4 regions of the Corallococcus sp. EGB genome follow, and region 3 is predicted to be linked to each of the others. Evidence: riboswitches for the same ligand, from Rfam matches in the RefSeq annotation. Region 3 holds a riboswitch; each other region holds the start of a gene.
What was found. A riboswitch is a leader RNA that binds a small molecule or an ion and turns the genes downstream of it on or off. The one in region 3 is predicted to bind cobalamin.

Region 1: another riboswitch for cobalamin. It lies ahead of KYK13_RS34490 (hypothetical protein); the one in region 3 lies ahead of KYK13_RS33995 (aspartate aminotransferase family protein).
Region 2: another riboswitch for cobalamin. It lies ahead of KYK13_RS34505 (hypothetical protein); the one in region 3 lies ahead of KYK13_RS33995 (aspartate aminotransferase family protein).
Region 4: another riboswitch for cobalamin. It lies ahead of KYK13_RS34515 (TonB-dependent siderophore receptor); the one in region 3 lies ahead of KYK13_RS33995 (aspartate aminotransferase family protein).

What each region holds. Positions count from the first base shown of each region.
Region 1 is NZ_CP079946.1:8,461,243-8,470,025, forward strand. It holds gene KYK13_RS34470 (serine/threonine protein kinase) at 1-3,017, opposite strand, end outside; gene KYK13_RS34475 (FHA domain-containing protein) at 3,103-4,797, opposite strand; gene KYK13_RS34480 (ubiquinol-cytochrome c reductase iron-sulfur subunit) at 4,951-5,484, opposite strand; gene KYK13_RS34485 (cell surface protein) at 5,481-6,251, opposite strand; gene KYK13_RS34490 (hypothetical protein) at 6,248-7,558, opposite strand; cobalamin riboswitch at 7,728-7,888, opposite strand; gene KYK13_RS34495 (DUF4177 domain-containing protein) at 7,908-8,231, opposite strand; gene KYK13_RS34500 (cell surface protein) at 8,374-8,783, opposite strand, start outside.
Region 2 is NZ_CP079946.1:8,470,364-8,473,670, reverse strand. It holds gene KYK13_RS34510 (MXAN_6577-like cysteine-rich protein) at 1-1,537, shown strand, start outside; cobalamin riboswitch at 1,580-1,806, shown strand; gene KYK13_RS34505 (hypothetical protein) at 1,963-3,307, shown strand, end outside.
Region 3 is NZ_CP079946.1:8,346,092-8,354,874, reverse strand. It holds gene KYK13_RS34030 (polysaccharide lyase) at 1-13, shown strand, start outside; gene KYK13_RS34025 (hypothetical protein) at 69-398, opposite strand; gene KYK13_RS34020 (thiolase family protein) at 395-1,594, opposite strand; gene KYK13_RS34015 (CoA-transferase subunit beta) at 1,623-2,378, opposite strand; gene KYK13_RS34010 (CoA transferase subunit A) at 2,386-3,294, opposite strand; gene KYK13_RS34005 (acetyl ornithine aminotransferase family protein) at 3,296-4,648, opposite strand; gene KYK13_RS34000 (aldehyde dehydrogenase family protein) at 4,662-6,221, opposite strand; gene KYK13_RS33995 (aspartate aminotransferase family protein) at 6,218-7,564, opposite strand; cobalamin riboswitch at 7,980-8,196, opposite strand; gene KYK13_RS33990 (acyl-CoA thioesterase) at 8,232-8,642, opposite strand.
Region 4 is NZ_CP079946.1:8,474,156-8,482,938, forward strand. It holds gene KYK13_RS34515 (TonB-dependent siderophore receptor) at 1-1,561, opposite strand, end outside; cobalamin riboswitch at 1,610-1,845, opposite strand; gene KYK13_RS34520 (aldo/keto reductase) at 1,988-2,971, shown strand; gene KYK13_RS34525 (YhcG family protein) at 3,014-4,129, opposite strand; gene KYK13_RS34530 (hypothetical protein) at 4,813-5,055, shown strand; gene KYK13_RS34535 (ComEA family DNA-binding protein) at 5,091-5,405, shown strand; gene KYK13_RS34540 (MarR family winged helix-turn-helix transcriptional regulator) at 5,689-6,252, shown strand; gene KYK13_RS34545 (DUF4175 family protein) at 6,491-8,783, shown strand, end outside.

The DNA of each region.
Region 1 (8,783 bases), 120 kb from region 3:
TGCTGCACCGGGGTGGGCGGAGCCGGCGTCGATGTCCGGGACTGCTCCAGGCCCACGGCCACGCGCAGCTCGGGGACGAAGTAGAGCCCCGCCCCCACGATGGACAGCGCGACGACCGTGAGCAGCAGGAACACCAGCGCGGAGCGCAGCGCGCCGCCCTTCTTCACCGGCGCCATCTCACGCCGCGAGGCACGCGGCGGCTCCGTGGGCTCCGGCCGCACCGGCATGGCCTTGCGCCGGGTCGCGTCGTCGCGCGTCGCGCGCGCGGTGGACGACTCGTCCGGCTCCGCGGCGGCCCGGGTCACGGCGCGCATGCTCGACGCGGTGCTGGAGCGCGCAGGCGGCGTGCCCGGAGACGAACCGCGCACGGCGCGGCGGGAGCCCGTGCGGCCCCGGGCCGGAGCGGTGGGGCCGGTGTCGGACTCACGCTTGCCGGTGGACGAGGACGTCTCACGCAGCAGGGCCTCGTCCAGCATCACGCGGGACTGGGGCTCCTCGCGGCGCGAGGCGCGGGACGGCATGGGGATGCGCGGGTGCGTGTCCGCGTCGCCCGCTCGCACGGCCGGGACATCGTCCGGCTCCGCGGAGATGGACGGCATGCGGGCATCGGACTCCAGCGCGCGCGGCTCCACCGCGACCAGGTCCTCCGAAGGCCGCGTGTCCTGCATCGTGGGCCGGAGAGCAGGCCCCGGGTCGAGCGGCTCGGCGTCGAGCGGGGCCTCGTCGAAGTCGCTGGAGCGGGAGCCCCCGGACTGGATGGAGGGCACCTGGATGGTGAGCGCCGCGTGCGAGGGCAGCGGCCGGCTGCCGTTCGACGGCGTCGTCACCCCGGGGCGCGAGGACGCCACCGAGGGCATCGCGGCCGTGGGGCGCTGCCCCTCCGGAATGCGCGCCTCCACCGCGCGCGCGGGCTCGGGGGGCCGGGGCGAATCGAAGCCGCGCGAGGACTCCGACGCGCGCACCGGCTCGAAGGCCGGCAGGGGCTCCGACGCGCGAGCCACATCGAACGTGGGCGAAGGCGCGGGGCGGCCGCCGGTGGACGGCGTCGTGACGCCAGGCCGCGCCGCCGACAGGGACGGCATCGCGGCGGTGGGACGCTGCCCCTCCGGGATGCGCGGCTCCGCGGCGCGGAGCTCGGCGCCCCCGGAGCGGCCCCCCTCGGGGAGGGGCTCCGGCCACGGATAGGGGCTCTCGGGGAGCTCCTCGTCATCCATGAACGGGCCATCCGGCAGCGGCGGCGGCTCCATGAACGGCAGCGACTCGCCCGACGCGTCGTATCGCCCCGCCCCGAAGTCGGACATGGGCGGAGGCGCCACCGGCCGCGATGCATCCGCCGGCACGACGGGCACGGGCCCGTCCACGGTCCGCACGGCCGGGATCGGCGCCATGGGCGGAGGCGGCACGCCCCGGGGCCCCACCGAATCCGAGAACGGCAGTGAAGCCCCCCTCCCGTCCGCGGGCGGCCGCGACACCGGCACGTCTGGCACGGGCGGCGCATCGCGCGACGGCAGCCCCGGCTCCGCGTACGGCAGCGACGTGGCGCGCGGCGCGGTGGGCTCGCCCGAGGACTCCGAGGACGGCAGCGCTTCCGCCCGGGGCGCGGTGGGCTCGCCCCGGGGCGAGGCCTCCGCGTCGCGTGCGCGCTCCTCCGCGGTACGGATGGCCGGCAGCCCCTCCAGGATGGTGGGCCGCTCCATCGCGTCCTGGCGGACCTCCACCGTGGGCGACGGCTCCGACGACGCGGGGCTGGGCCGCATCTTCGCGCGCGCCGCCTCCTCCAGCGCCTCCACCGGGAAGGCGGGACGCGTGGACTCGTCCACCATCACGCCGGGGCGCGTCTCACCGTCATCGCGTGCGCCGCCGCCGTCCTCGCGGCTTCGAGGCGTGGGATGGAACGACAGCGCCTCCACCGGCCCATCCAGGCGGATGGTCTTGGGCGGCAGCGTGGGCGTCTGCATCGTCGGGCGCGGCGCGGGGGCCAGCGACTCGTACGTGCCGCTGCTGCGCACGTCGCGCGACACCTCGCGCAGGGAGGCCAGCAGGCGCCGCTCGGACTGGTAGTCCGCGGAGAACAGGTCGCGCATGAAGCGGCTGACGCTCTCCGGGCCCGCGCTGGTGTCGATCTCCATCAGGCACGCCTGCAGGCGCACCCGGAAGTCCTCCGCCGTCTGGAAGCGCTGGGCCGGATCCACCGCCAGCGCCTTCGCGACCAGCTGCGACACCGCCGGCGGCGTCAGCGGCTCCACCTCACCGAGCGGCGCCACCTTCGGGTTCGCCACCGCGGACATCAGTTCGCCCGGCGGCAGCGCGTCGAAGGGGTTCTTGCCGGAGATGAGCTCGTAGAGACACAGGCCCACCGCGTACAGGTCGCTGCGGCGGTCCACCGGCTGGTGCCGGGCCTGCTCGGGCGACATGTAGAGGAACTTGCCCAGGATGATGCTGGGGTTCGTCTTCGCCGCCGACAGCCGGCTCTTGGCCAGGCCGAAGTCGATGACCTTCACCTCCCCCTCGTAGGAGATGAGGATGTTCTGCGGCGAGATGTCCCGGTGGACGAGCTTCAGCTCCTTCTCTTCCTCGTCCCGCTTGCGGTGCGCGTACGCCAGCGCGTCCAGCACCCGGCCCATCACGTACAGCACGAAGGTGAGCGGCAGCGGCGTCTGCCGGTCGCGCACGCGCGCGGCCACCTTGCGCAGGTCCTTGCCGTCCACGTACTCGAGGGCCATGTAGGCCTCGCCCTCGTGCACGCCCATGTCCAGCACCTGCGCGATGGAGCCGTGCCCCAGCCGCACCAGCGTGCGCGCCTCACCGACGAAGCGGTCGACGAAGTCCTGGTCCTCCGCGAACTGCGGGAGGATCTTCTTGATGACGCACAGCTTCTCGAAGCCCTGCGCGCCCTCCAGGCGGGCGAGGTAGATCTCCCCCATGCCGCCGGTGGCCAGGTGCGACAGGAGCGTGTACCGGCCAAAGGGCTGCGGCCGGAAGGGCCGCAATCGGGCGGGCTGGTTCGAAGAGCTCATGCGGTGCGGGGGTCCACCACGGAAAGCGCATTGAACCCCGAGCCGGGGTGCCGCTTCAACCGGTCAACCGGCCGCGCCGGCCGCCTCACCGGATACCGGGGTTGGTCAGCATGCCCATGTCCTCTTCAATCACCTCGAAAACCGCCACCTTGTCGCGGGGGGGCCGCACCACCCGCTCGCCCAGGGGCATCACGTCGAAGCGGGCGCCGGTGGCCGCCAGGAGCTTGCCGGTCATCAGCACCTGGCCGGGGGCCGCGGTGGAGGCCAGCCAGCCCGCCACCCCCATGCCCTCCCCCACGGCGCTGTAGTCCATGCGCGCGTCGGTGCCGATCATCCCCACCAGCGCCTTGGTGGAGTGCAGCGCGATCCGCAGCTCGCACCGCTCGTCCTGGGGCCGGCGGGCCATGCCCCGCTCCCAGTCCGCGCGCAGGGCCAGCGCCGCGCGCACCGCGCGGACCGCGTCATCGCCCTTGGCGTAGGGCACGCCGAAGAGCGCGCGCATGGACTCACCGAGGAAGCCCTCGACGGTGGCCTCGAAGCTGAAGACGATGCCGCTCATGCGCGCGTGGAAGTCGTTGAGCAGCTGCGTGGCGCGCGCCGCGCCCAGCCGGGCGATGACGGCGCTGAAGTCCGCCAGCTCCGCGTGCAGCACGGTGAGGTTCTTCTCCTCCAGGCCCGGCAGCTTTCCGCCCGTGCGCTGGGACTCGGCGGAGCGGCGCTCGGCCACCTCCGGCGAGTGGAAGCGCTCCAGGTTGCGCCGCATCCGGTCCGCGCTGGAGCCGTCGCGCACGGCGAAGCGCTGCACGCCGCTGGCCACCAGGTGGGCCACCGCGGTGCACGCGTCCAGCATCAGCTCCAGGCTGGTGTCGCCCCCGCCGGGCACGTTGACGTAGAGCACGCCCGCGAAGGGCGGCTCGGTGCCGATGGGGATGCACAGCACCCGGTCCACGCCGTACATGATGACGCTCTCGCGTCCGGCGAAGCGGCGGTCGTCGCGCACGTCGCCCACCGCGAGCGCGCGGCCCTGGCGGAGGGCCTCGTCCACGATGGCGTCCGACACGGGCACTTCGCCCTTGGCCAGCCGTCCCCGGTGCCGCACCGCCGCGGGCACCAGCGGCCCGGTGGCGTGCTTGAGCAGCACCACCGCCGTGGTGGCGTCGGTGCGCTCCAGGAGCCGGTCCATGGCGGACTCCAGGAACGCGGTCAGCGTGCGCGCGGTGGCCAGCGCCTCCGCGGTGTGCACCAGCAGCACCAGCGTCTCATAGGACACGCGCGGGCTGGCCACGGCGGAGCCGGTGGGCACGGGCGAAGGGCCGCTGAACGCGTCGTCGAACGGCAGCGGCCCCACGTTGTCCAGGAGGCGCAGCACGTCCGCGTCCTTCACGTTCTTGGCCAGCAGCACGGAGGGGCCCACGTCCGTGCCATGCCCGAAGCGCACGACGCCGCCCGCGCCCAGGTCCATCATCTCCGTGGCGGCGTTCTCCACCGTGTGCGGCTGGCGCACCGCCAGGGTGTTCTCCCCCAGCGCCACGGTGTCGCCCGCGCTCAGGTGCTTGCTGCCCTGGAGCGGGGAGCCGTTCACCCGGCTGCCGTTGCGGCTGCCCAGGTCCTCGATGCGCAGCACGTCACCTTCGACGTAGAGCCGCGCGTGCCGGCGCGACACCAGGTCGCCGCCCAGCACGATGTCGTTCTCGTCCGCACGGCCGAGGCTGGTGACGCCCTCCGGCAGGTCGTACGACGTGTCGAAGTAGCCGGGCCCGTTGATGATGATCTGCCACATCGGGCGCAAGACATTACACGACCTCCCAATCTTCCGAGAGTCCGAGACGCTTTCTCCGGACTGGCGGGCGTCCAGGCGAGGCCCCGGAGGCCCTCTCGCGTCGCGTCATACGCGAAGGACCCACTCAAGGCAGGAGGGGCCGGGGGTCGGAGTTCACCTGGGGCGGTGGATGAAGAGGGTGTCACCCATGCGCAGTGTACGGAAGGCCGTCAGCGGGCGTGACGCGGGGCCCCGGAGCACGCGCCCGTCCAGGCCGAAGCGCGAGCCATGGCAGGGGCACTCCACCGCCCCGAGCGCTCCGTCCCAGGCCACCGCGCAGTCGCCATGGGTGCAGGTGCGCCACACGGCCCGGTAGCAGCCGTCCGCCGCGTGCACCACCACCACGTCCAGGAGCGCCTCCGGGACGCGGACCGGGGAGGAGCCCCCCGGCTCGCGCAGGGCGGGGTGCTGGGAGAGGGGGACCTCCACCCAGCCCTCCTCGGGCGTGCCGGGGACGCCGGTGTCGCCGCACACCGGGGCGGCTTCCGGGTCCGGCGCGGGCAGCACCACGGCCTCGCGCCAGTCGCCGCCGCAGCCCAGCGCGGCCAGGGCGCAGGTGCCGCGCAGGAGCGTGCACAGCGCCTGGCGGCGATCCACCCCACCCGCCTCCAGGCCGTCCGAAGGCAGGTGGGGCGCGCGTCGACTCACGGCGAGCCGCCGTCGACGAACTGGCCGTTCACCACGGACAGCGCATCCAGGTCGAAGCCGCCGGACGTGCCGCCGTAGCTGTTGAGCCCCGTGTCGGTGAGGCGCACGAAGCGCGCGCGCGGCAGCCCCACGTCCGCCAGGTCGAAGCCATCCCCGCCCGCCACGGCCGGGTCGATGGGGGAGATGCCGTTGTCCGGGGCCGAGTGCACCGGATGCGTCCCGGCGCAGCCCGGGTAGCCGCCGTCCTTGTCGGTGGCGGCGCAGGGGAAGTCGAACCAGGTGACACCGTCGTCGCTGACGGACACGCTGGCCGTCTCCGCGAAGATGTCGCCGCCGTACTTCTGGAAGGAGTTCTCGAAGACGAGCAGGTCCACGCCCGGTCCGTCCACCGCGACGAGGTCGGTGAACTCCAGGGTGATGGACCCGCCCCGCCCCAGCGACAGCACGTCCAGCGAGCCCGCGTACTGTCCGCCGCCCACGGGAGGCCCGAGCACGACGTCCGGGAAGCGGTCCTGCCCGAAGCCGGCCGAGTCGCCGAACCGGTAGGCCGTCACGCGGTCCGCGAACGGATCCACCGGACGCGAGCCGGCGTCGACACCAGCGTCCGTGCCGGCATCCGCGTCCGTCCCCGCGTCCACGTCCGAGCCCGCATCCGCGTGGGTGCCGGCATCCACGATGTCGCCCGAAGGCAAGGGAGCGGGCTCGGAGTCGCCCGCGCACGCCCCCAGGGCCATCAGCGCGCCGAGCGCGAGCAGCAGGCGCCTCATCGCAGGCCCGGCTCCTGCTTGATGCGCACGAGGCGGCGGCCGTTGACGTCCGTCACGCCCACGAGCAGGTCCGAGCCCAGCGACGACAGCAGGTCCACGGCCGTGCACGCGTCCGTGGCGTTGAGCACCGCCTGGCGCGTGCCCACGCTGATGGGCTGGTTGCCGCCCAGTCCGGGCGTGAGCGAGAAGCGCGACACGTCGGTGGCGCCGCTGTAGGTCCCGCGCACCACCGCCACGCCGTTGCCGAAGCCCGCGGCGGCGGTGAAGTTGCTGCCGACGTCCAGCTTCGGCTCGGCCGTGAGCTCCACCGGCGTGCGCGAAGCCAGCGCCGTGTCCAGCTTCGTGCTGGACACGGCGTAGGCCACGTTCACGTACGTGTCCTGCAGCGCGTAGCCGAACACCGCGATGCCGTTGTTCGCGATGGCGGAGAAGCCGTTGGCGGCCGCCTCCGCCGGGAACGCCACCACCTTGGCGGCGGTGTAGGGCCTGGCGGAGGTCACCAGCGCGTAGATGCCCTGGCCGTTCACCTCCACGTCCACGCCGCCGCCATTGATGAAGAACGCATCCATGATGCCCACGGCGGTGCAGTTGTCCGGCGCGTTGAGATAGGTCGTCGCCTCGCGCGCGGACGGATCCACCACCGCGACGGAGCCCGGGGCGGGGAAGCCGCTCTTCGTATAGCCCGCGAGCAGGCGCGTGCCGTCATAGGCCAGGGAGAAGGACGGGAAGGTGGCGGCCGGGTTGGCGCGATCCGCGGGCGCGAGCACCGTGTCGATCGCCGTGTTCCCCAGCGTCACCTCCGGCCAGGTGCCCAGCGAGAAGATGTCACGGCCCGTGGCCGTCTCGCGCAGCGCGAAGAGCGAGTACGTGGGTCCGGGCGTGGACACCACCGCGCGCACCTCCGGGGACAGGGACGCGGACTCCGCGACGGCGAAGCCCGTCTGGAGCTGGAGCGTGCCCAGCACCTGCTCACGGGGCAGCGGGGCGCAAGCGACCGTGCCGCCGTCCGTGCCGGTGCCACCGTCGGTCTCCGTCCCCGCGTCCGTGCCGGTGCCCGCGTCGGTGTTGGTGCCCGCGTCGGTGTTGGTGCCCGCGTCGTCCCCTTCGATGCCGTCGGAGACCTGGGTGCACTTCGCCTCGACACAGGCCCAGGCCTGACCCGCCGGGGCCGCGCCCTTGTCCCGGCAGTCGAAGACGTCCACGCACTCGTCGCCGCAACCCGTGCCGCCCAGCATCACCGCCAGCAGGGTCCCCATCAGCGCCGCGCGCTGGCCCTTCGTGCCCATCCGCTTCGTGTCGGTCCGCATCGCGTCCTCGCTCCTGGCCTCTCCGCACGGAGGCGGAAGGCGTTCCCCTGGCGGGAAGGCGCGCGGACGGAAGGCACCGGACCGCCGGGCGCGCGTGTCGCACCCTGGAGGCCTGCCTTCGCCGTCAGCTCCCCGCGGAGGTTCCGGTCTGTCGCCGGCACCTCCTCGCGGAGGACGCCGGGTCGTCGCCAGGTCTTCGGACTCGCGGGAGCGGCGCTCGTGAGAACACCGCTCCTGCTCACCGCTGCGGGGCAGTCCCGGACTCGCACCGGGTTCCCTGGAAGCCCTCACGCCCCATGGCATGAAGACATCGATGACGGGGCGGGACTATGGCGCCCCTGCGACAAAGTCAATGCGCCACGGGTTCACCGCGGCGCTCCCGCAGCAGCACGTAGCGCCGGGTGCTGCCGTCCACGACGACGGTGGACACCACGCGCCAGCCTTCCGCCCCCAGACGCTGCAGCTCCGCGAGGTCCTCGTCCGGGCCCTCGCGTTTGACGAAGGTGTACTCATACGCCGGTGGCGACGGAGGCGCGGGAGGAGACGGAGGCGCTTCCTTCCGCGGCGCGGGGCGGGACGTCTGGGCCCGGACCTCCGAGGGCACGAGGGTTGTAGCGGCCGCGCCGAGCAGGACGCCCGGCAACACGACGAGTGAGGCGAGACGACGGTTCATGGAAGCGCACCCGGGGGAGGAACAGCGGGCATGTAATGCCGCCACCTCCACCCCGGAAGCCTCGTGCGGCCCGGACGCACGGTATGAGCGCGCGAAGCGGCCGGGACCGTCCGCTGGAGAACGGCCCCGGCGCTCCTGACGGCTACGGCAACTGCACGCCGTTCACCACCGCGACGGCATCCAGGTCGAAGCCGCCGCTGATGCCCGCGTAGCCGTTGGCGCCCGAGTCGCGGATGCGCACGAAGCGGGCGCGGGTGAGCCCCACGCTCGCCAGGTCGAAGCCGTCACCGCCCGCCACGGCCGGGTCGGTGGCCGGGATGCCGTTGGCGGGGTGCGAGTACACGGGCGTGACGCCCGCGCAGCCCGGGTAGTTGTTCGCCACGTCGGACGACGCGCACGGGAACTCGTGCCAGGTGACGCCGTCATCGCTGACGGCCACCACCCCCGTCTCCGCGAACGGCTTGCCGTTGGGCTTGATGAACGGGTTCTCGAAGACGAGCAGGTCCACGCCCGGCCCGTCCGTCACCGCGATGTCGGTGAACTCCAGCACGA
Region 2 (3,307 bases), 120 kb from region 3:
CTGCCCGGAGGAGAAGGTCCTGTGCACCCCGGGCTTGAACGTCTGTGGCGCCGAATGCGTGGACCTCCAGGGCGACCCGTCGAACTGCGGCGCGTGTGGTGCCACGTGCGGCGCGGGAGAGGCGTGTCAGGCGGGCGTGTGCGGATGCCAGCCGGGCACGGAGGCTTGTGGTGATGCTTGCGTCGCGCTCGCGAGCGACCCGTTGAACTGTGGCGCTTGCGGCGCCGCGTGTCCCTCCGGGCAGGTCTGCGAGTCCGGCACCTGCCGCGAAGGCTGCTCCGCCGGTGCCGAGCGGTGCGGCGACAGCTGCGTCGTGCTCGCGACGGATCCGCTCAACTGCGGCGCTTGCGGCACGGTGTGCCCGGACGTGCAGTCCTGCCACGCGGGCCGGTGCATGTATGACGTGGTGACGGCCTGCTACACCAATGGGCAACTGGTGGGCATCCAGGCGGGGACGGACCGGATGGGGCCCCGGCGCCAGTTCGGCTCGGGCGTGCAGGCGCTGGCGGCCTGGGATGGCGTGGTGCTGGCGGCGGACGCGGCGCGTTCGGTGCTGTCGCAGGCTCCGGCGGGGGCGCTGGGGACGGTGGCGGAGGAGGACTCGCTGGGCGCGGTGGCCTCCTCGCCCAATGACATCCTCGTGGATCCTCCGTATGTGTATGTCCTCGACTCGGTCAACAACACGCTCCAGGTGCTCAAGCGGGAAGGGGCCTCGCAGGGCGGGGGACTGGGATTGCGCACGGTGGGGCAGGTGAACCTGGGCGCGAACACCAGCCCGCAGGTCATCGCGAAGCGCGGCGACACGTTCTACATCCCGCTGTTCGGCACGGCCGGCTCCGACTTCAAGCAGGGCAACGCCGTGGCTCGCGTCAGCGTGAGCGACCCGGAGAAGCCCCGGCTCGTGGACACCGTTCCGCTCACGGGCCTGGACCTGAAGTCCTTCGACGGCGGGATGACGATGGCGCTCCCGTACGCGGCGGTGTCCGTGGACGCGGGCGTCTACGTGGCGCTCACCAACCTGAACCCCGCGAATGACTACCTGCCCAACGGGCCCGGGATGCTCGCGCGCATCGACCCGGCGGATGGCGGGGTGCGTGCCATCGACCTGGGCGCGAAGGACTGTCTCAACGCGGGCGACGTGGTGGAGGTGGGGGGCCAGCTGGTGGTGAGCTGCCTGGGCGAGGCGGTGTTCGACACCGCGAGCGGCTACCGCGCGAAGTCCGTGCGTGCCACGGGGCTGGTGCTGGTGAAGGACGACAAGCCGGTGGCGTCGTATGCGCTGTCGCCGGGCTGCACGGGGGGACCGGAGAGCGGCTGCAACCTCGCGGTGGGAGGACGGCTCGCCGTGGTAGGCAATGCCGTATACGTCACGGACGTGAACGCGGGCCGCGTGTTCGTGGTGGAGGTGCGCGACGGACAGCTCGTTGAACGGCGCGGCAGCTCCACTTCGCAGGCGGCGGGCCCGGCGCTGGAGGCATGCCCGGTGGACCCTCGGCGCCAGGTGTCCAATGCCATCGACATCGTCGCGGTGCCGTGAGGCGTTGGCCCGCTTGTATTGACAAGCCCTGCCGTCCGCCATACTCCAGCGCGCGTCGTTGGTACGCCGCATCCGCGCACGGTGCGACGTTGAAAAGGGAACCCGGTGTGAATCCGGGGCTGCCCCGCAGCGGTGAGCAGGAACGAACGCCGTCCTCGCAAGCACTGGCCCACGGATGGGCTGGGAAGCGACGGTCAGTAGGTGGGTGACCCGATGAGGGGCTCCCGCGCCTGCGAGTCCGAAGACCTGCCACGACCCATGCCTCCGGGCATGGCCAGACCGGAGCCTCCGAGGGGAGGTGACGGAGGTCTTCCGCTCGCGCGGCGTGTCGTGTCCTGACGTGTCCCTCGTGCGCGGTCCGCTCTCCGTCCACGCCCCTTGGATTCACCTCGCCCGTGGGGGGCGATGCAAGGGAGCAGTCGCGGATGAAGACAGAGCGGATGATGACGGGACGGGGACTCCAGGGCTTCGCGTGGGTGATGACGGCCCTCGCGATGGCGCTGACCAGCACCGGTTGCGGCGATGAGTGCGTCGATGACTTCGACTGCCGCGACAAGGGCACCGCCGCCGAGGGGAAGCGCTACACCTGCGTCGAGAGCAAGTGCGAGCAGACGCCCGTCGCCGTGCCGGACGCGGGCACGGAGGCCGATGCCGGGACGGGCTCGGACGCTGGCACGAGTACCGATGCGGGCACGGGCACTGACGCCGGGACGAGCACGGACGCGGGCACGGGCACTGACGCCGGGACGAGCACGGACGCGGGCACGGAGACCGACGCTGGCACCGGGACCGACGCGGGCACGGAGCCCGACTCCGGCACGGATCCGTGCAAGACCGCCACGTACGACCCGAAGCTGGGCACGCTCCAGCTCCAGGCGGGCTTCGTGGCCGGTGAGGCCGCAACGCTGCCGTCGGCCGCGGGCCCGGTGGGCGTGACGCCCGGCCCCACGTACTCGCTCTATACGGTGGTGTCGGACGGCTACACCGGTCCGCATGCGCTGTACTCGCTGGGCACGTGGCCGCAGGTGTCGCTGGGCACGTCGCCGCTGTTCAACGTGGCCGCTCCCTCCGACCGGGGGCCCTCCGCCTCGCTCTTCCTCAGCCCCTTCGTGGAGACGGATGGCCAGCGCGTCCTCACCGGCTACACGAAGTCCGGCGCGGGCTTCCCGGGCTCCGTGGGCGTGTATGACGCCGCCGCGCCCGCCAGCTCCACCTACGTCTCCGCGCCGAGCAACTTCTCCGCGGGCGTCGTGCCGGGTGCGTTCCTCGTCAACGGTGGCGGGCTCGACACGGTGTCGGCCGGCCTGGCCGTCTACGCGCTGAAGACGGACGTCACGCCGTACACCGCGCTGAAGGTGGGCACGCTCCCGCCGGAGACGGGCGGCAGCGGCTTCACCGCCGTGTCCACCAACGGCGTCGCGATGCTCGGCTACTTCTCCGACGTGACCTTCCTCAACGAGGGCCGCGCGGTGGCCCCGGCGCTCATCTCCCAGGCGCTCACCTCCGGCACGCCGTTCAGCGTGGCGGATGCGCCCGCGCTCGACGTGGGCTCCAACTTCGTCGCCGCTTCGGGCCACGGCGAGGGCGTGTCGGTGCTCCGCGGCGACTACGTCCCGCCCGACTACAACTTCGCCGGCACGGACGTCTCGCGCTTCGCCTTCACCGTGGCGGACGGTGGCGCGAGCGTGACCGTCGGCGCCCGTCAGCCGGTCCTCGTCTACGTGGACCAGTGCACGAGCGTGACCGGGCTCACCGCCATCGGCTCGGACC
Region 3 (8,783 bases):
CCGTCGGAGCTGAGGGCAGGTGAGGGAGTCCGCGCCTCCCATGACGAGGCGCGGACTCCGCGGGGGCTTCAGCGCTCCAGGCGGGGAAGCAGCCTCACGGCGCCCGGCCGGTCTCCGACGAGCAGCCGCGTCGCATCCCAGCTCCACACGCCCTCGGTCTCGCGGGGAGGAACGCCTCCGAAGGTGGGCAGCTCCGCCCAGGGCAGGCCCTCCAGTCCGTGGCCCCAGCGCTGGAGCACGGCGGCCAGGTCCTCCAGGCTCCGCAGGAGGCCGGACTCGCTGGCGCCGTCGTGGAACGTCGCGCGGTAGCACCAGCCGGGGCCGTGCGGAGAGGCCGGCTCGAAGGCGATGCGCAGCGCGACCGCCAGCGACCGGGGCTCGGGCGGATGCGGGCTCATCGTTCCACCGTCATCGCCAGTCCCTGGCCCACGCCGACGCACAGCGTGGCCAGCCCGCGCCGCGCGCCCCGCCGCTCCAACTCGTGGACCAGCGTGGTCACGATGCGCGCCCCGCTCGCGCCCAGCGGGTGCCCCAGGGCAATGGCGCCGCCATTCACGTTCACCCGCTCCGGCGGCAGCTCCAGGTCCCGCATGCATGCGAGCGCCTGCGCCGCGAAGGCCTCGTTGAGCTCCACCAGGTCCAGGGCGTCCGCCGTCCAGCCCGCGCGCTCCAGCGCCTTGCGCGTCGACGGCACGGGGCCCACCCCCATGAAGCGCGGGTCCACGCCCGCGCTCGCGCTGCTCACGAAGCGCGCCAGGGGCGTCTTGCCGGTGGCCTTCAGCGCCCGCTCGCTCATCAGCAGCACCGCGGATGCGCCATCGTTGAGCGTGGACGCGTTGCCCGCCGTGACGCTCCCGCCTTCGCGGAACGCGGCGCGCAGCGTGCCCAGCCGGGCGAGCGACGTGTCGGAGCGGGGGCCTTCATCCTCCGTCACCCGCAGGGGCGGTCCCTTGCGCTGGGGCACCTCCACCGGAACCAGCTCCCTGCCGAAGCGGCCCTCCGCGCGCGCGGCCACCGCCTTCTGGTGCGACGCCAGCGCGAAGGCGTCCTGCGCCTCGCGCGCGATGCCCCACCTCGCGGCCACGTTCTCCGCCGTCTCTCCCATCTGCTCCAGCGGGAAGCGCTCCGCCAGCCGGGGGTTCGGGTAGCGCCAGCCGAGCGCCGTGTCCCACGCCTCCACCTTCCCGGACGGGAAGCCCTCCTCGGGCTTCGGCATGGACCAGGGCGCGCGCGTCATGGACTCCACGCCTCCCGCCAGCACCACGTCCGCCTCGCCCAGGCGGATCATCCGGCACCCCTGGATGACGGCCTCCAGGCCGCTGGCGCACAAGCGGTTGACGGTGACGCCTGGCACCTCCTGGGGCAGTCCCGCGAGCAGCAGCGCCATGCGCGCCACGTTGCGATTGTCCTCGCCCGCCTGGTTCGCGCAGCCCAGGAACACCTCGTCCACGCGCGCGGCGTCCAGGCCCTGCCGCGCCACCAGCGCGGCGAGCACGTGCGCGGCCAGGTCATCCGGCCGCACGGCCTGGAGCGCGCCCCGGTAGCGCCCGATGGGCGTTCGCACCGCATCGACGATGAAGGCTTCCGACGACATGACCCTTGGCTCCGTGGGACGGCGGGATTCAGAGATACAGGCGCTTCGGATCCAGCTTCTCGCGCAAGAGGTGCAGCACCGCCGCGTCCGGAGATGCGCCCGTCGCCAGCGTGGGGGCCACCCTGAGCGGCCAGCCGCAGGCGGCCTTCACCTGCTCCACCGTCACGCCCTCGTACACCTCCGTGAGCACCGCCTCGCCCGTCTCGTCGAAGGTGAGCACGCCCAGGTCGGTGATGATGCGCGTGGGGCCGCCGCCGGGCATGCCCAGCTCCTTTCGGGTGCGGCCGTTCATCTGGTGGCCCGGACTGGTGATGAAGTCGCACCGCTCCACGAACGTGCGCGGGCTCATCCGCATGATGATGAGCAGCCGCCGCGCGTGGACGGCGATCTCACACGCGCCGCCGCTGCCGGGCAGCCGCACCTTCGGGTTCGCGTAGTCGCCAATGACGGTGGTGTTGAGGTTCCCCCAGCGGTCCACCTGTGCGCCGCCCAGGAAGCCCACCTCGATGTGCCCCCGCTGGAGCAGGGACTGGAAGATGTCCGCCTGCCCCACCACCGCGAGCGAGTCCGTCACCAGCGACGGGTCGCCAATGGACACCGGCAGCCGCTCCGGCATGGCGCCCACCGCACCGGACTCGTAGATCATGAACAGGCCCGGGGCGTGCGTGGCCCGCGCCAGGTTGCACGCGAGGTTCGGCAGCCCGATGCCCACGAACACCACGTCCCCATCGCGCAGCTCACGCGCGGCGCGGAAGGCCATGCGCTCGCTGGCGGTGGCGCCCATCGCCGCGTCAGTACCCATAGTCCACCCCCGCGCACGGCCGGGGCTTCGCCCGCAGCCGGTCCAAGAGCCCCGCCTCCAGCCGCTCCAGGTAGCCGCGCCGGTCCTTCACGCCGTGGACGAAGGCCTCCAGGTAGTCCTGGTACGTCTTCGGCTGGCGCGAGATGTCCTCCCACTTCACATAGAAGTCGTTGTCCCGGTCGTGGAAGCCCTGCACGAAGCTGGGGTGGCAGCCCCAGGGCTCGTGCACCACGTGGCTGACGAGGATGCCGGGCACCACCGTGCGGTTCGGATCCGCTCGGATGACCTCCGTGGGGACGATCTCCTCCGCCACCACGACGACCCGCTTCGCCGCGAAGGCCGCCTCCTTCTGCGAGCCCAGCAGGCCCCACACCTGGGCGTTGCCCTCCGGGTCCGCGCGCTGGCAGTGGAGGATGGTGACGTCCGGGTGCAGCGCGGGCACCGTGGCCAGCTCCCGTCCCGTATATGGGCAGTGCACCGTGCGGATGTTCGCGTTCACCCGCGCGATGTCGCCGCCGTAGTAGTTGTCGAGCGGCCAGAAGGGCAGCCCCGCCGCCGCGGCCTGCAGGCGCGACAGCAGCCCGAAGTGCGAGTACTCCTCCAGCTCCAGCCGCTCGGAGCCGCCGGCCTCGCTGCGGCGCCGGAGCGCGTGCAGGCTGCCCACGCCCGGGTTGCCGGCCCAGCTGAACACCAGCCGCTTCACGCAGCCGGCCTCGATGAGCTGATCGTAGACGAGGTCTGGCGTGAGCCGGATGGCGGTGAGGTTCCGCCGGCCCTGGCGAATGATTTCGTGCCCCGCCGCGAAGCAAATGAGGTGGGTGAACCCGTCGATGACGATTGAATCGCCATCGTGCACGGAGGCCGCGATGGCCTCCTTCATCGAACAGCGCTTGTCCATGTCAGCTCGCCTTCAGGCCGTGGCGCCTGTCCAGCTCCTGGAGGCACGCGCCCAGGATGCCCAGCATCACGTCCACCTCGTGCCGTCCCACCACGAGCGGGGGCGCGAAGCGGATGGTGGACTTGCCGCACGACAGCAGCAGCAGGCCCTTCTGGAACGCGAGCTGCTCCAGGTCCGCCACGTACGCGGCCGCGGGCTCGCGGGTGCCGGGGCGCACGAACTCCGCGCCCACCATCAACCCCACGCCGCGCACGTCGCCGATGATGGGGTGCCCGCGCTGGAGTGCCTGGAGTCCGGAGACCAGGTGCGCTCCCGCTTCGCGCACGCCGCCCAGCAGGCCCTCCACCACGTCCAGCGTGGCCAGCGCGGCGGCGCAGCACACCGGGTTGCCGCCGTAGGTGCTGCCGTGCGAGCCGCGCGGCCAGGTCATCACCGATTCACGCGCGATGATGGCCCCCAGCGGCATGCCGGACGCGATGCCCTTGGCGGACAGCAGGATGTCCGGCATCACCCCGAAGTGCTCCGCCGCGAACATGTGCCCCGTGCGGCCGATGCCGGACTGCACCTCATCGAACACCAGCAGGATTCCGTGCGCGTCGCACAGACGGCGCAGCTCCTGGAGGAAGCCCGCGGGCGGCACCACGTAGCCGCCCTCGCCCAGGATGGGCTCGACGAAGATGGCGGCCACCTCGCGCGGGTCCACGTGGTTGACGAACCAGTCCGTCTCCAACAGGCGCACCGGGTTGCACGCGTCGCCGCACGCGCCCGGTGCGCAGCCGTTCCCGCAGCGGTACGGGTTGGCGTAGGGGATGTGCAGCACGCCCGGCAGCAGCGGGCCGAAGAAGGCGCGCTGGGCCACCTTGGAGGAGTTGAGCGAGATGGCGCCATAGGTGCGGCCGTGGAAGCCGCCCTTGAAGGCGATGATGGTCTGCCGGCGCGTGTGGTGCCGCGCCAGCTTGAGCGCGCCCTCCACGGCCTCCGTGCCGGAGTTGGTCAGGAAGACCTTCTTCGGGCCCATCTCTGGCAGGTAGCTCGCGAGCCGCTCGCACAGGCGCGAGAAGCCGTCGTAGTAGAAGTCCGTGCCGCAGATGTGGAGGAAGCGGCCCGCGGCCTCCTGGATGGCCTTTACCACGTGCGGGTGCGCGTGCCCCGTGGACGCCACGGCGATGCCCGCCATGAAGTCCAGGAAGCGGTTGCCGTCCACGTCGTACACCCAGGGGCCTTCACCCCGCTCCACGACGAGGGGGTATTCCTTGATGTACGAGGGCGACGTGTAGCGCCGGTCCACGTCGATGATGGCGCGGGCGTTGGGCCCCGGGGGCGCGACCTTCACTTCGGGATAGAGCGGGTGCATGAGGGCTTCCAGGTCAACCCATCCGGGTCTGGGACTGCTCGCGCATGAACTGCGAGACGTAATAGGGACCGCAGCCGCCCTTGCCGGTGGAGCCGCTGGCCTTCCACCCGCAGAAGGGCTGCACGCCGGGCCACGCGCCCGTCGTCGCGCCGGTGCGGCGGTTGGCGTAGAGCACGCCCGCCTCCGCGCGGGCCATGAACACCTCCACCGTGTCCGGATCCGCGCTGAAGATGCCGGCGGTGAGGCCGTAGGCGCTGTCGTTGGTCAGCGCCAGCGCCTCGTCCAGCGAGCGGAAGGACGCCACGCCGACGAAGGGCAGGAACAGCTCCTCGCGCATCAGCCGGTGCGTGTGGGGCAGCTCCACCACCGTGGGCGCCACGAAGTGGCCGTGCGCCAGCGACGCGTCCAGGACTGGAACATCGCCGCCCGCGCGCACGGTGCCGTCGCGCCGCGCCTCCGCCACGGCCTGTTCGAAGCGTCGCACGGAGGCCGCGTTGATGACCGGGCCCATGAAGACGGACGCGAGCGCTGGGTCCCCCACCACCGTGTCGCGGGCCTTCCGGGCCAGCCGCGCGACGAAGTCCTGGCGCACGTCTTCATGCACGTAGATGCGCGACAGCGCGCTGCACTTCTGTCCGGACATGCCGAAGGCGGAGCGGTGGCAACCCTCCACCGCCGCCTCCAGGTCCGCGTCCCGGCAGACAATGGCGGCGTTCTTGCCGCCCAGCTCCAGCAGCGCGGGCCGCACGTGCTCCTCCGTGAGGCGGCGGAAGATCTCCATGCCCACCTTCGTGCTGCCGGTGAAGGCCACGCCGTCCACCGCGGGGTGGCGCACCAGCGCGGAGCCCAGGAGTTCCCCCTCGCCATGCACCACCTGGAGCACGCCGCCCGGCAGGCCCGCGTCCCGCAGCGCCTGGAAGAGGCCCTCGGCGCAGCCGGGGGCGTCCTCGCTGGGCTTGAGGATGACTGCGTTGCCGCCCAGCAGCGCGCCCGCGCTCATCCCGGCCGCCAGCGCGAGCGGGAAGTTGAACGGGGAGATGACGACGAAGACGCCATGGGGGCGCAGCACGCTGCGCGTGTCCTCGCGAGGCGACAGGCGCGCCATGGGCAGGTGGAAGCCGTGCGCGGACTCCACCTGGCCGGCGTAGTAGCGCAGCAGGTCCGCGGACTCCTCCACGTCGCCCAGCGCCTCCAGCCGGTTCTTGCCCACCTCCAGCGTCATCCCCGCCGCCAGCTCCCACCGGCGCTCGGAGAGGAGGTCCGCGGCACGGCGCAGGATGCGGACGCGCTCCTCCCACGCGGTGGCGCCCCACGCGCGCTGGGCCTCCTTCGCCGCGTGCACCACGCGGCCCACCTCGCCGGGGGCGGTGCGGTGGAAGCGGCCCACCACCTCCGAAGGCCGCGACGGATTGCGGCTGTCCAGCAGGTCGCCGCTCGCGTGCGCCTTGCCGGCGATCCACGACGGGTACTCCGCGCCCAGTCGCGTGCGCACCGTGGCGAGCGCCGCGTCGAAGCGCGCATGCAGCTCCGTCAGGTCCGCGTCCAACACCGAATAGGTGATGCGAAAGGTCATGGCCGCTCCAGGAAGCAGGTCAGGCCCCGGGCGAGCAGGTCCACCAGCTCGTCCACCTGGGGCTCGGTGATGATCAGCGGAGGGCCCACCATCACCAGGTCGCCGTTCGTCCCGTCGGCGTGGCCGGTGTTGGGCCAGAGGACGAGCCCTTGCGCGAACAGCTCCGCGAGCAGCCCCTCCACCACCTTGCGCGTGCGCGGGAAGGGCCGCTTCGTGGCCTTGTCCTCCACCAGTTCCACGCCCGCGATAAGCCCCACGCCCTGCACGGAGCCCACGTGGGGCAGGGGCAGGAGGACCTCGCGCAGACGGCGTTGCAGGTATTCGCCCACGCGCGCGGCATGCGCCACCAGGCCGTGCCGCTCGTAGTAGTCCAACACCGCCACGCCCGCGGCCGTCATGCACGGGGCCTGGAGGTAGGTCTGCGCGTGCATGAAGCCACCGGAGCCCTTTCGCAGCTCCTCCAGGTGGTCCTCGCGCACCAGCACCGCGCTCAGCGGGGCGTAGCCGCCGCTCAGGCCCTTGCCCATCACCAGCAGGTCCGGCGTGAGCCCCACCCGGTCACTCGCGAAGAAGCGCCCGGTGCGCCCGCAGCCGCACATCACCTCGTCGGCGATGACCAGGATGCCGTGGCGGCGGCAGATGGCGGACACCTGTTCGAAGTATCCGGGCGGAGGCACGGACGCTCCCGCCGACGAGCCGATGACCGGCTCCGCGACGAACGCGGCGACGGTGTCCGGCCCCACGCGCTGGAGGGTCTCCTCCAGCAGCCGCGCGTAGTGCGCGGCTCCGTCCCGCGCGTAGTCTTCCAGGCCGCTGCGGTAGGGGTAGGGCGCGGGCGTGGTGACGACCTCCGACAGCATGGGACCGAAGAACGTCTGGTAGTGGGGCCGTCCGGACATGGACAGCGCGTAGAGTGTGTTGCCGTGGTAGCCGGGCACGCGGGTGAGGACGCGCGTGCGCTGGGGCTGGCCGCGCTCCACGCACATCTGCCGCGCGAACTTCACTGCCGCCTCGATGGCCTCCGAACCGGAGCCGAGGAAGGCCGCCCGTTTCAGCCCCGCGGGCGCATTCGCGCACAGGCGCGTGGCGAGCGCTTCGGTGACGTCCGTCGTGAAGTGGGTGCCGTTGACGTACGCGACCTGGAGCAGTTGCTCATGGATACGGTCCGCCACCTCGCGGTTGCCGTGGCCCACGCTGGCCACCAGCGCGCCCGCCGAGCCATCCAGGTAGCGGCGGCTCCGGGCGTCGTACAGGTAGATGCCCTCGCCATGGGTGACGACGGGGAACTCGCGCGACAGGTTGCGCAGGAGCACGTTCCCGTCGGGATAGCGGATGGCGTTCAAAGGCAGACGTCTCCCCACGCGGCGTACGCCGCGATGGATGCGAGGAATTGCGACGTGAAACGGGAAAGGGCGTCAGCCGCGCCGCAGCCGGGGCCGGGCGGGCCGTGTCTGGCTTCCGTGTCCTGTCACTGCCTCGCGCCGTCTCCGCACCACTCCACGCATTGTCGTCCGTCCTCACGGGCGACCCGCGTCGCCCGGCAAGTGACCCACGAAGGTGGAGGCAGGGGTGTCCAGGCACGCTGCCGCGCGCCCAGGCCGCGAAAGGGCCCGAAGACACCGACCTCCACCCCCGCGGGTGGCTGGAGACAGAAGGGAAGAGAGGGAATGTTCCGGGCAAAAGCCCTGTAGAAACAAGGGCTTGCGCGGACCTTCCCGCCCTCCCTCGGGGCTCCAGGTCGAACCGACCGTGGATGTCTCCCACGGCACGGATGCAGGCAGGTCTTCGGGCTCGTGAGCGGGTCCGGCACCGGGGTGCCGGGTTGCCTACTGGCCGTCACTTCCCAGCGCCCACGTGGGCGCCAGTGTGATGGACGGCGGTCGTTCTCACCTACCGCTGCGGGGCAGCCCCGGCTTCGGACCGGGTTCCCTTTTCAGCCTGGGCAAACCCAGGCACCAGCATGGCATCGTCTATACGCCCGGCTTGTTTCAGGTGTCAAGGCAATGTCTGTCATGTCTGGTTCTCCGGCGCGAGCGGAGGTACAGCGGTGGGACGGCGCTCCGCGTCGAGCGCGACGAGGATGAAGCGTCCGCGTGTGCACAGCTGTCGCGCGCCGGACAGGAGGTCCTCGGCGAACAGCTCCACGTCCACGGTGACGGAGGTGCGGCCGGTGGCGACGACGCGGCCCACCAGCTCCACCAGCTGTCCCTGGCGCACGGGGGTGTGGAAGTCCACGCGCTCGCTGGACGCGGTGACGACGGTGCGCCGCGCGTAGCGGCTGGCGGTGATGAACGCGGACATGTCCATCAGGCGCAGCGCCTGTCCGCCGAAGAGGGTGCCGTAGTGGTTGGTCTGATCCGGGAAGACCATGTCCACCATGCGGGTCTCCGTGGCGGACGAGGGGATGGAAGGGGACGTCATGAGAGGGGACTCCAGGCCCGAGCGGACGTGCGCCATGTGCGGGAGGGACACCGGGACACACGACTCCCGGGCCCGGGGCACGGGCGGTGGCGGACGCGCGGACCGCGAAGGGTTGCCGGGCCTTCCCGCGAGGGTCCGGGG
Region 4 (8,783 bases), 130 kb from region 3:
CCTCCACCTCCACCTCCGCGCCCCACACGCGCGCGGCGGCGAAGTTGTAGGGCTTGGCGAGATTCGGCGGATACAGCTCGTAGGCGATGAGGTTCTCGTACACCGCCGCGAAGCCGCCCGCGGTGACGCTCCAGCGGTCGTCACGCCACAGGGCCGCGGCGTCCACGGACAGGGCGCGTTCGGGCTTGAGCTCCGGGTTGGGCAGCAGCAGCCCCTGGCGGATGTAGAGCTCCAGGAACGACGGCGCGCGGTGGGACTGGCCCGCGTTGGCGCGAACACCGAAGCCGTGCCCCAGGTCCACGCTCGCGCCCAGCTTGGGCGACAGGAGCGAGAATTGCCCCACGCGCTCCACGCGCAGCGAGGGCGCCAGCGTCAGGCGCTCGGAGAACAGGGACAGTTCGTCCATGGCCATGACGCTCGCGCGCCACCATGACGCGGCCTGTGCGCCCACGGCCTGCGTGACGGACTCCGACGACCCGGCGAGCGTGACGGCGAGCGCGTTGCGCCCCAGCACCGCGCGCCCCTCCACCTCCACGCCCCCCACGGTGTAGTGCTGCGCGCCGGAGTCCACGCCGGTGGTGCCGCCGCTGACGTCCAGCCAGTCGCGGCGGAAGAAGCCACGGGCACTGCCCTCGCCCGTGTCGCCGAAGGGCCGTGCCCAACGCGCCCCCCATGACAAACGGGTCTGGGCCTGTCGGCGGGACACGGTGGGGTTCTGCACGGTGCCCGCGAGCGCGCGGTCCTCCAGCGACAGCTCCGCCAGCACGTCCACGCGTCCGCCACCGTCCAGGCCGCGCCGGTACTTCAGGAGCGCGCCACCGCCGCGCGCGTCATTGCGCGTGCGCACCTCCTGCGTGAGCGGGTTGTCGTCGAGCGCGGGCAGCTCATCCACGCGGTAGCTGAAGTCGCCCTGGGAACGGCCGCCGTGCAACAGCACCAGCGCCTGACCCTCGAGCAGCGCGCCCGACGCGGCGACGTGGGCCGTCACGGTCTCGAAGCTGCCATAGGTGACCTCGCCGCTGGAGAGCAGCCGCGACGAAGGCGCGCGCGTGACGAGGTTGACCGCGCCGCCCAGGCCACCCGCGCCGTAGCGGGCTCCGGCCGCGCCACGGAGGATCTCCATGCGCTCCAGCAGCGCGACGGGGATGAGCGACAGGTCCGCGACCCCACCCGCGCCGTTGAGCGGAATGCCGTCCAGGAACACGAGCACGCCGTTGGAAGACGCGCCGCGCACCACGAGGCTCTTGCTCTGTCCGTAGCCACCGGAGTCCTGCACGACGAGGCTCGCGGATCCACCGAGCAGCTCCGCGGTGTCGCGAGCCTCGCCCGCGCGTTCGCGGGCATCGATGACGGTGATGGCGCCGGTGGGGTCGCGGCGGGGAACGGAGTCGACGGGAGCTTCGGGGACGTCCTGGCCGATGACCTCGACGGTGGGGAGGACGAACTCGGGAAGCGGTGGCTCACCGGCATCGGGCGCAGGCGTCTCCTGCCCGGCCTGGGCCTGTCCCTGGAAGCTGAGCGCCAGACCGATGAAAGCCCGGGCGAGAAGCGAGCGCCACATGCTCCGCCTTCCGCTCCCTCCGTCGAAGAGAGAAGGCCTCGCGGCAGGACCGCTGCCGCACCCCTGGGCAGGTCTCCTGGCTGACAGGCTCCAGACGTGGGCGCACGCTGCGCCCTTCTGGAAGGAACCCTCCACCTTCCCTTCGCGGAAGCGAAAGTGGTGACAGCCGAGGCTTCCGGCCCTGGACCTCAGGGCAACCCGTTCACAGTGGCGGGACCGCGCCGGACTCGCACCGGCTTCCCTCTTGAAGGCCCGGCATGGGCACCCAAGGGCCCGGTCCTTCTAGGAGGTCACCCCCAACCCGTCAAGGCGGGGCCACGCCCAGGGTTGTCTTCATCGCCTTGACAAACGGAACCATGTTCCGAATATACGGACCCATACCGGAACAAGGTTCCGGATACCTCACCCGCAGGAAGCGAGGAAGCCATGACGTCGACCCACCGCACGACGCAGCTCGGCAGGACGGGCCCGCAGGTGTTTCCCATTGCCCTCGGCTGCATGGGCATGTCCGGGGCGTACGGGCCATCTGACGAGAACGAGAGCATCGCCACCATCCGCGAGGCGATCGACCGTGGGGTGACGCTGCTCGACACTGGCGACTTCTACGCCAGTGGGCACAACGAGCTGCTCATCCGCCGGGCCATCGAGGGCCAGCGCGACAAGGTGCAGCTGTCGGTGAAGTTCGGAGCCATGCGTGGGCCGGACGGGGCCATGGTGGGCTTCGACGGGCGCCCCGCGGCGGTGAAGAACTTCATCACGTACAGCCTGCGGCGGCTCGGCGTCGATGACATCGACGTCTACCGTCCCGCCCGGCTGGACCCGACCGTCCCGATTGAAGACACGGTGGGAGCGATCGCCGACCTGGTGAAGGGCGGCTACGTGCGAAGCATCGGGCTCTCCGAGGTGGGCGCGGAGACGATCCGCCGCGCGGCGAAGGTGCACCCCTTGAGCGACCTGCAGATCGAGTACTCGCTCATCACGCGCGACCCGGAGAAGACCCTCTTCCCCACGCTCGCGGAGCTGGGCATGAGCGCGACCCTGTACGGCGTGCTCTCCCGAGGCCTGTTGACGGGAGCGAAGGCGGAAGGAGCCCGCCTGCACTACCCGCGCTTCACGGGTGAGGCGGGCCAGCGCAACGCTGAGGCCGTCGCGCGTTTCCACGCGTACGCCGCGGAGCGAGGGATGACGCCTGCACAGCTCTCCGTGGCGTGGGCGCTGGCGAAGCAACCGGCGCTCGTGCCCGTGGTGGGCGCACGCACGCGCAAACAGCTGGTCGATGTACTCGGCGCGCTCGAGAAGCCCCTGTCGTCCGACGACGTGGCCACCGTCGAGGCGATCCTCCCCAAGGAAGCCATCACCGGCAGCCGCTACCCCGAGCAGCAGATGAAGATGCTCGACAGCGAGCGCTGAACCTCTTTCCACGGGAGGCGGAGGTGGGAGGCCCCCACCCCGTCAACGCGCGGCCCGTGTGGTCCGGAGCCGCTGCTTCCGCCCCTGGGGCTTGCGCTTCGGGCCTCCCATCGTCGCGGCCCGCCTGCTCGAAGCGACGTCCACATCCGCTCCGGTACTGATTTCGAGCCTCGCACGCGCGGACTCAATTGCACGGTGGAGACGTTCCTGAAGGACCTCACGCGGAGGCAGCTCAGTCAGGTACTCCGCGACATGGATTCCGCGCGCATCGAGATCGAGGTACTCGACCGTCTCGCGCTTCTTGCCCGCGCACAGGATGATGCCGAGCGGAGCCTGCTCGGCAGGGTGGCGCTCATGGCGATCGAGCCACCGCAAGTAGAGCTCCATCTGACCGGAGTCCGAGGCCTTGAAGTCGCCAATCTTGAGCTCGATGGCGACGAGCCTTCGCATGCGCCGATGGAAGAAGAGCAGGTCGACGTAGTGGTCGTCGCCATCGAGCGTGATGCGCTTCTGTCGTTCGACAAAGGCGAAGCCCACGCCAAGCTCGAGCAGGAAGCGCTCGATCTCGCGGAGGATGGCTGACTCGAGATCCTTCTCGCTATAGGTGTCGGAGAGCTCGAGGAAATCGAGCATGTATGGGTCTTGGAACACGAGCGACGGCGTGAGCTGGCCCTCCTCGCGTAACGCCGAGAGTTCACCGCGAATGAGTTCCTCCGGCTTCTTGGAGAGCGCCGTGCGCTCGAAGAGCATGCTGTCGATCTTCTGGGCCAGCGTCCGCGTAGACCAGCCCTCGACCCGGCACATCTCCGCGTAGAACGTACGCTTCAGCTCGTCCTCGATGTAGATGAGCTGCTTGAAATGGCTCCAGGACAATTGTCTCCGCAGTGCGGAGACAATCTCGGGTGAGGGGAAAGCCTCTGCGAATCGGAGCATGTGCCGGAGTGATTTCTCACCGAAGCCGCGCCCGTAGCGTGCCTCCAATTGTCTCCCCGCTGCGGAGACAATCTGGCCACCGTATTCCGCGCGCTGTCCCCCCGTCACCTGGGTGAGGACGCGATGCCCCAGTTGCCAGTACAGCGTCGTGAGCGCGGCGTTCGCGGCGACCGCCACCTGCTTGCGAGACGCCTCGATCATGGAGCTGAGGTCGTGAACGAGCATCGAAACCTCCTGGTCGCTGGGAGCATCAACAAGCAGCTGACGCGAGCGTACCGTTGAGTCCTGGTGTGCCACCGTCGCTGGAGATTTCCCAGCACGGTTCGAAGTCGCACCCATCATTTCAGGGACGCTGCTCGCTACCATCTTCACGGGATTCTTGCGCCTGCTCACGGCTCCAGCACCATGCACCACCGGTGCCACCGCACTTGATGCAAGCACCGAAGCTCGGTGCCTGCTCAGCAGGCCGCGTCTCTATACGAGAAGGAGGCCATCCGCCTTGGTGCGAAGTGGGTCTCCCCAATTGTCGCAGCAGTGCTGCGACAATCTCCATGTCAGCGCGCCGAGGCTCCGCAAACAGTGCGCCCCCAATTGTCTCCGCAGTGCGGAGACAATTCAGCCGCCCCCCCTCCGCCGACGAATAGCGACGGAAGACCTGGGGCGGGCGGAATCCGCCTGAACGCTCCACGCCATCACCCCTTCTCACCGCGCAAGACACGCGTTGGAGCATCCACGCCCATCCCCGCGCGTGGACGCCGCGCACACCTCCGCACGGTGCGCTGACACGACCTCAGAGGAGCACGCCGCTGGCACGCGGACTGCTCAAGCCCGGACGCGACCTCAGGCGGTCGAGCCAGCGAGGTGCCCGGGCCGTGGTGGCGCGGGAGTCTGAAGGGGGAAGCGTGTCGATGCTGATGGCGGGGAAGCGGTTGGCGGTGTTCTCCATCCGCGAGGGCAAGGGCGGGAGCATCTGGGTTCGCGCGGGCAGCGCGTTCGTCAACAAGGACGGTTCGCTCAACGTGCTGCTGGACGTGCTGCCCCTGGACGGGAAGCTGCACGTGCGCGAGGCGGCGGAGAAGCGGGACTCCGCGGCCGGCAATCGCTTCGGGGGCGAGCCCTCGCTGGAGGCGGGCGTGGGGGGCCACTCGTGAAGTGGGCCTGGGCATGGGTGTTGGGCTGCGTGCTGATGGGGCCGGGGCGTGCGGACGCCGCCAGCCCACGCATGCAACACGTGGGGGTGGTCAACCTGAATGAGGCCACGGCGGCGGAGCTGGACCTGCTGCCGGGCGTGGGTGAGAAGGCGGCGCAGCGCATCCTCGAGCACCGCAAGAAGCGGCCCTTCGGTCGCGTCGAGGAGCTGGTCCGGGTCAAGGGCTTCGGAAAGAAGAAGTTCCTCAAGCTGAGGGCCCACCTGGCCCTCACCGGCCCCACGACGCTCAAGGTGGAGCAGGTCCCCGCCTCCCCGCCGCCGGGAAGGGAGGGACACGTCACGAACCCATGACAAGCACGACCTTCGGTTGAGTCAGGCTCACGAGGGCCGCCATTCCCGGGTCCCGGCATGTCCGGGGATGGCGGCTCTCTCTTGCCGGGATGACACACCCGGCCAGCCGCAGGGGCCCCTGGCGTCATCGCCGCCCCCCAAGGCCCCCGGCCGGGCGGCCCCGTCCACCCACGAGCATCCCTTCCGGATTTTGCTGGAACGCCCGAGCCGACGCGCTAGGACACGCCCATCTTTGGAACACATCAGAAAGACAGGGAGGCCGGAGGTGAGGGAGGATGCGCCCATGAAGGACACACAAGCCCCGGAGTCGATTTCAGGCCCGGAAGGCAGCAAGTCCCGGGGTCCGCAGCATCAGCATCAGCAGCTGGGTGAGGTGCTGGAGTTCATGCGCCTCCTGTGGGCCGTGGATCACGGTCTGCAGTCCACGTCCAAGCGGATGGAGTCCACGCTGGGGCTCACCGGCCCGCAGCGGCTGGTCATCCGGCTGGTCGGGCGCTTCCCGGGCATCACCGCGGGCACGCTCGCCAACATCCTCCACGTGCACCCCAGCACGCTCACCGGCGTGCTCAAGCGGCTGGAGAAGCGCGGCCTGCTGGAGCGCAGGTCGGATCCGCTGGACGGCCGCAAGGCCCTCTTCGCCCTCACCGACGCGGGCCGCTCGCTGGACATCCCGTCCGAGGGCACCGTCGAGTCCGCCGTGCAGCGCGTGCTCGCCCGCCTGCCCCGCGACCGCATCGTCTTCACCCAGGAGGTGCTCAAGGCGCTCGCCGAGGAGCTGGGCGGCCTCTCCGCGGCCCTGGAGGACGCCCCGGCGGCCTCCCGCCCCACCTCCTCCGCAGAAGGCTGAACCGCCCGCCCCCTGCCCTCCCACCGTCCCCACCGGACGCAGGAGGGCACCGGTGCCCCTTCCGCGTTGTCCCCAGAACCCTGCCGTCCGCCCCTCCTTCGTGCGGCGGACACAGGGGCCTTGTTTCCCGTCGTCCGCCCCCGCGAGGCACGCGCGAAGACGGCGGGAGTGCGCCACAATTGGGAAATAGCCCGCCCCGCCCGGGGTTGGCTCGCGACCGACGAGCGGACAAGCCAGCGTGAACCTCGAGACACCGCAGAGCCCCACCCCGGAGCTGCCGCCCCCGCCGCCTCCTCCGGCTCCGCCTCCCCAGGCCCGGCGCGAAGCGCGCTCCCGGGGCGTGGCGGACCTGCTCGCCCGGGTGCGCGCCCGTCAGCGCCGCCAGCTGTGGGCCCAGGGCCTCCTGCTGGGCGCCGTCGCGGCCCTCGTGCTCCTGTTCGCGGCGGGCCTCCTGGGCCGCGCGGCGCCGGGGCTTGCCCGCGGCCTGATGTGGCTCGCCGTGCCGGTGGGCGCGGCGGTGGCATACGTCTTCGGCGTCGTGCTCGCGCACCGGCAGGTGGGCGACGACACGCGCACCGCCCGGCTCGTGGGGCAGCGCCGCCCGGAGCTGTCGCTGGATGTGCTCGCGGCGGTGGAGCTGTCGCGCGAGCGCCGGGAGGAGGCCGGCTGGTCCCCCCAGCTCGCGGACGCGTTCCTCCGGCAGATGGACGAGCGGGCCCGCACGGTGGACCCCGGGCTCGTGGTGGACCGCCAGCCGCTGCGCCGCGCGGCCATGGCGTCCGGCGGCGCGGTGCTGCTGCTCGCGGTGCTGATGTTCTTCGTGGGCGGCCGGTGGGCCGCGGGCTGGAAGCACCTGCATGAACAGGCCTCGCGCCCGGAGGCCGCCGCGCAGGCGGAGCCCATCACCGGCGACATCGAGCTCACCTACCGCTACCCCGCGTACACCGGCCTCGCGCCGCGCACCGTGCCCGGCACCAACGGCGAGGTCAGCGCGCCCGCCGGCACCGAGGTCGCGCTGAAGACGCGCTCGGACCGCCCCATCGAGCGCGCGGAGGTCGTCGTCAACGACCAGACGCTGCCCCTCTCCGTCACCGGCGGCCGCGAGCTCCAAGGCAGCTTCGTCGCGAAGCAGGGCGGCCACTACCACTTCGTCTTCTACGGCGCGCGCGCGAAGCCCATCGCGGTGGGCCCCGACATCCCCCTCACCGTGGAGGCGGACAAGGCGCCCCAGGTGACGCTGCTCACGCCGTCCACGGAGATTGAGGTCGACCCCGGCCAGAAGGTGACGCTCAAGTTCGAGGCCGCCGACGACTACGGCCTGTCCGCCCTGGCGCTCGTGTACCGCATGCCCGGCGCGAAGCAGGAGACGCGCGTGAACCTGCCGCGCGAGGACAGCCGCCGCAGCCGGGGCACCTTCAACTGGGACCTGGGCCCGCTCAAGCCCGCCCCCGGCGACCGCATCACCTACTACATCGAGGCGAAGGACAACGACGCGGTGGAGGGCCCCAAGAAGGGCGTCAGCCGCACGCAGACCCTGCGCGTCTACAGCGCCGCCGAGCACCGCCGCGCCGCCCTGGAGAAGGCGGAGGTGCTGTGGGGCCGGCTCGTGGACCACCTGGCGGACCGCCTGGAGGGCCCCGACCGCGCGAAGCAGAAGGACGCGCAGGCGGTGGAGTCCGCGAAGTCCGTGGACGCGAGCGGCCAGCAGCTCGCGGACGACTTCCGCGCGCAGGGCGGTGAGCTGTCGCGGGAGAAGGACGTGCCCAGGGAGATCATCTCCGCGCTCCTGAACATCGGCGGGGAGCTCAAGCGCAGCGTGGGCACCACCTCCGACTTCCGCCGCCTCTACCTGCGCACCCAGCGCGCGCGCGGCGAGGACTGGGGCACCGGCACCCGGCTCACCGCCGTGGTGGAGGACGAGATCGAGGGCCTGGAGCGCGACATCCTCTACCTGGAGTCGCTCCTGGACCGGCAGAAGCTGGAGGCGCTCCAGGAGCTGACGAAGCAGCTGGCCAACGACCGCCGCGACCTGTCGCGCCTCATCGAACAGTACAAGGCCAACCCGGACGAGGCCGCGCGCGAGCAGGTGATGCAGCAGATCCAACAGCTCAAGTCGCGCATCCAGGAGCTGATGCAGCGCATGGCCGAGCTGCGCAAGGGCATCCGCGACGAGCACCTCAACGCGGAGGCCCTGTCGGAGATGATGCAGCAGGAGGACATGCAGGGCGCCATGGACGAGGTCGAGCGCCTGATGCGGGAGGGCAAGGCGGACGAGGCCCTCGCGAAGCTCCAGGAGCTGGGCATGCAGATGGACGAGATGCTCGACTCCATGGACAAGTCCCAGGAGGACTTCGGCGCGGAGCAGTACCCGGAGCTGGCGGAGAAGTTCGGCAAGTTCATGGATGACCTGAAGGGCACCCTGGACGAACAGCAGAAGGTGGCGGAGCAGACGCGCGCCCTGCGCGACCAGGCCCGCAACCAGAACCGCGACCGGCTCAAGGAGAAGGGCCAGGCCCTCAAGGACGAGCTCG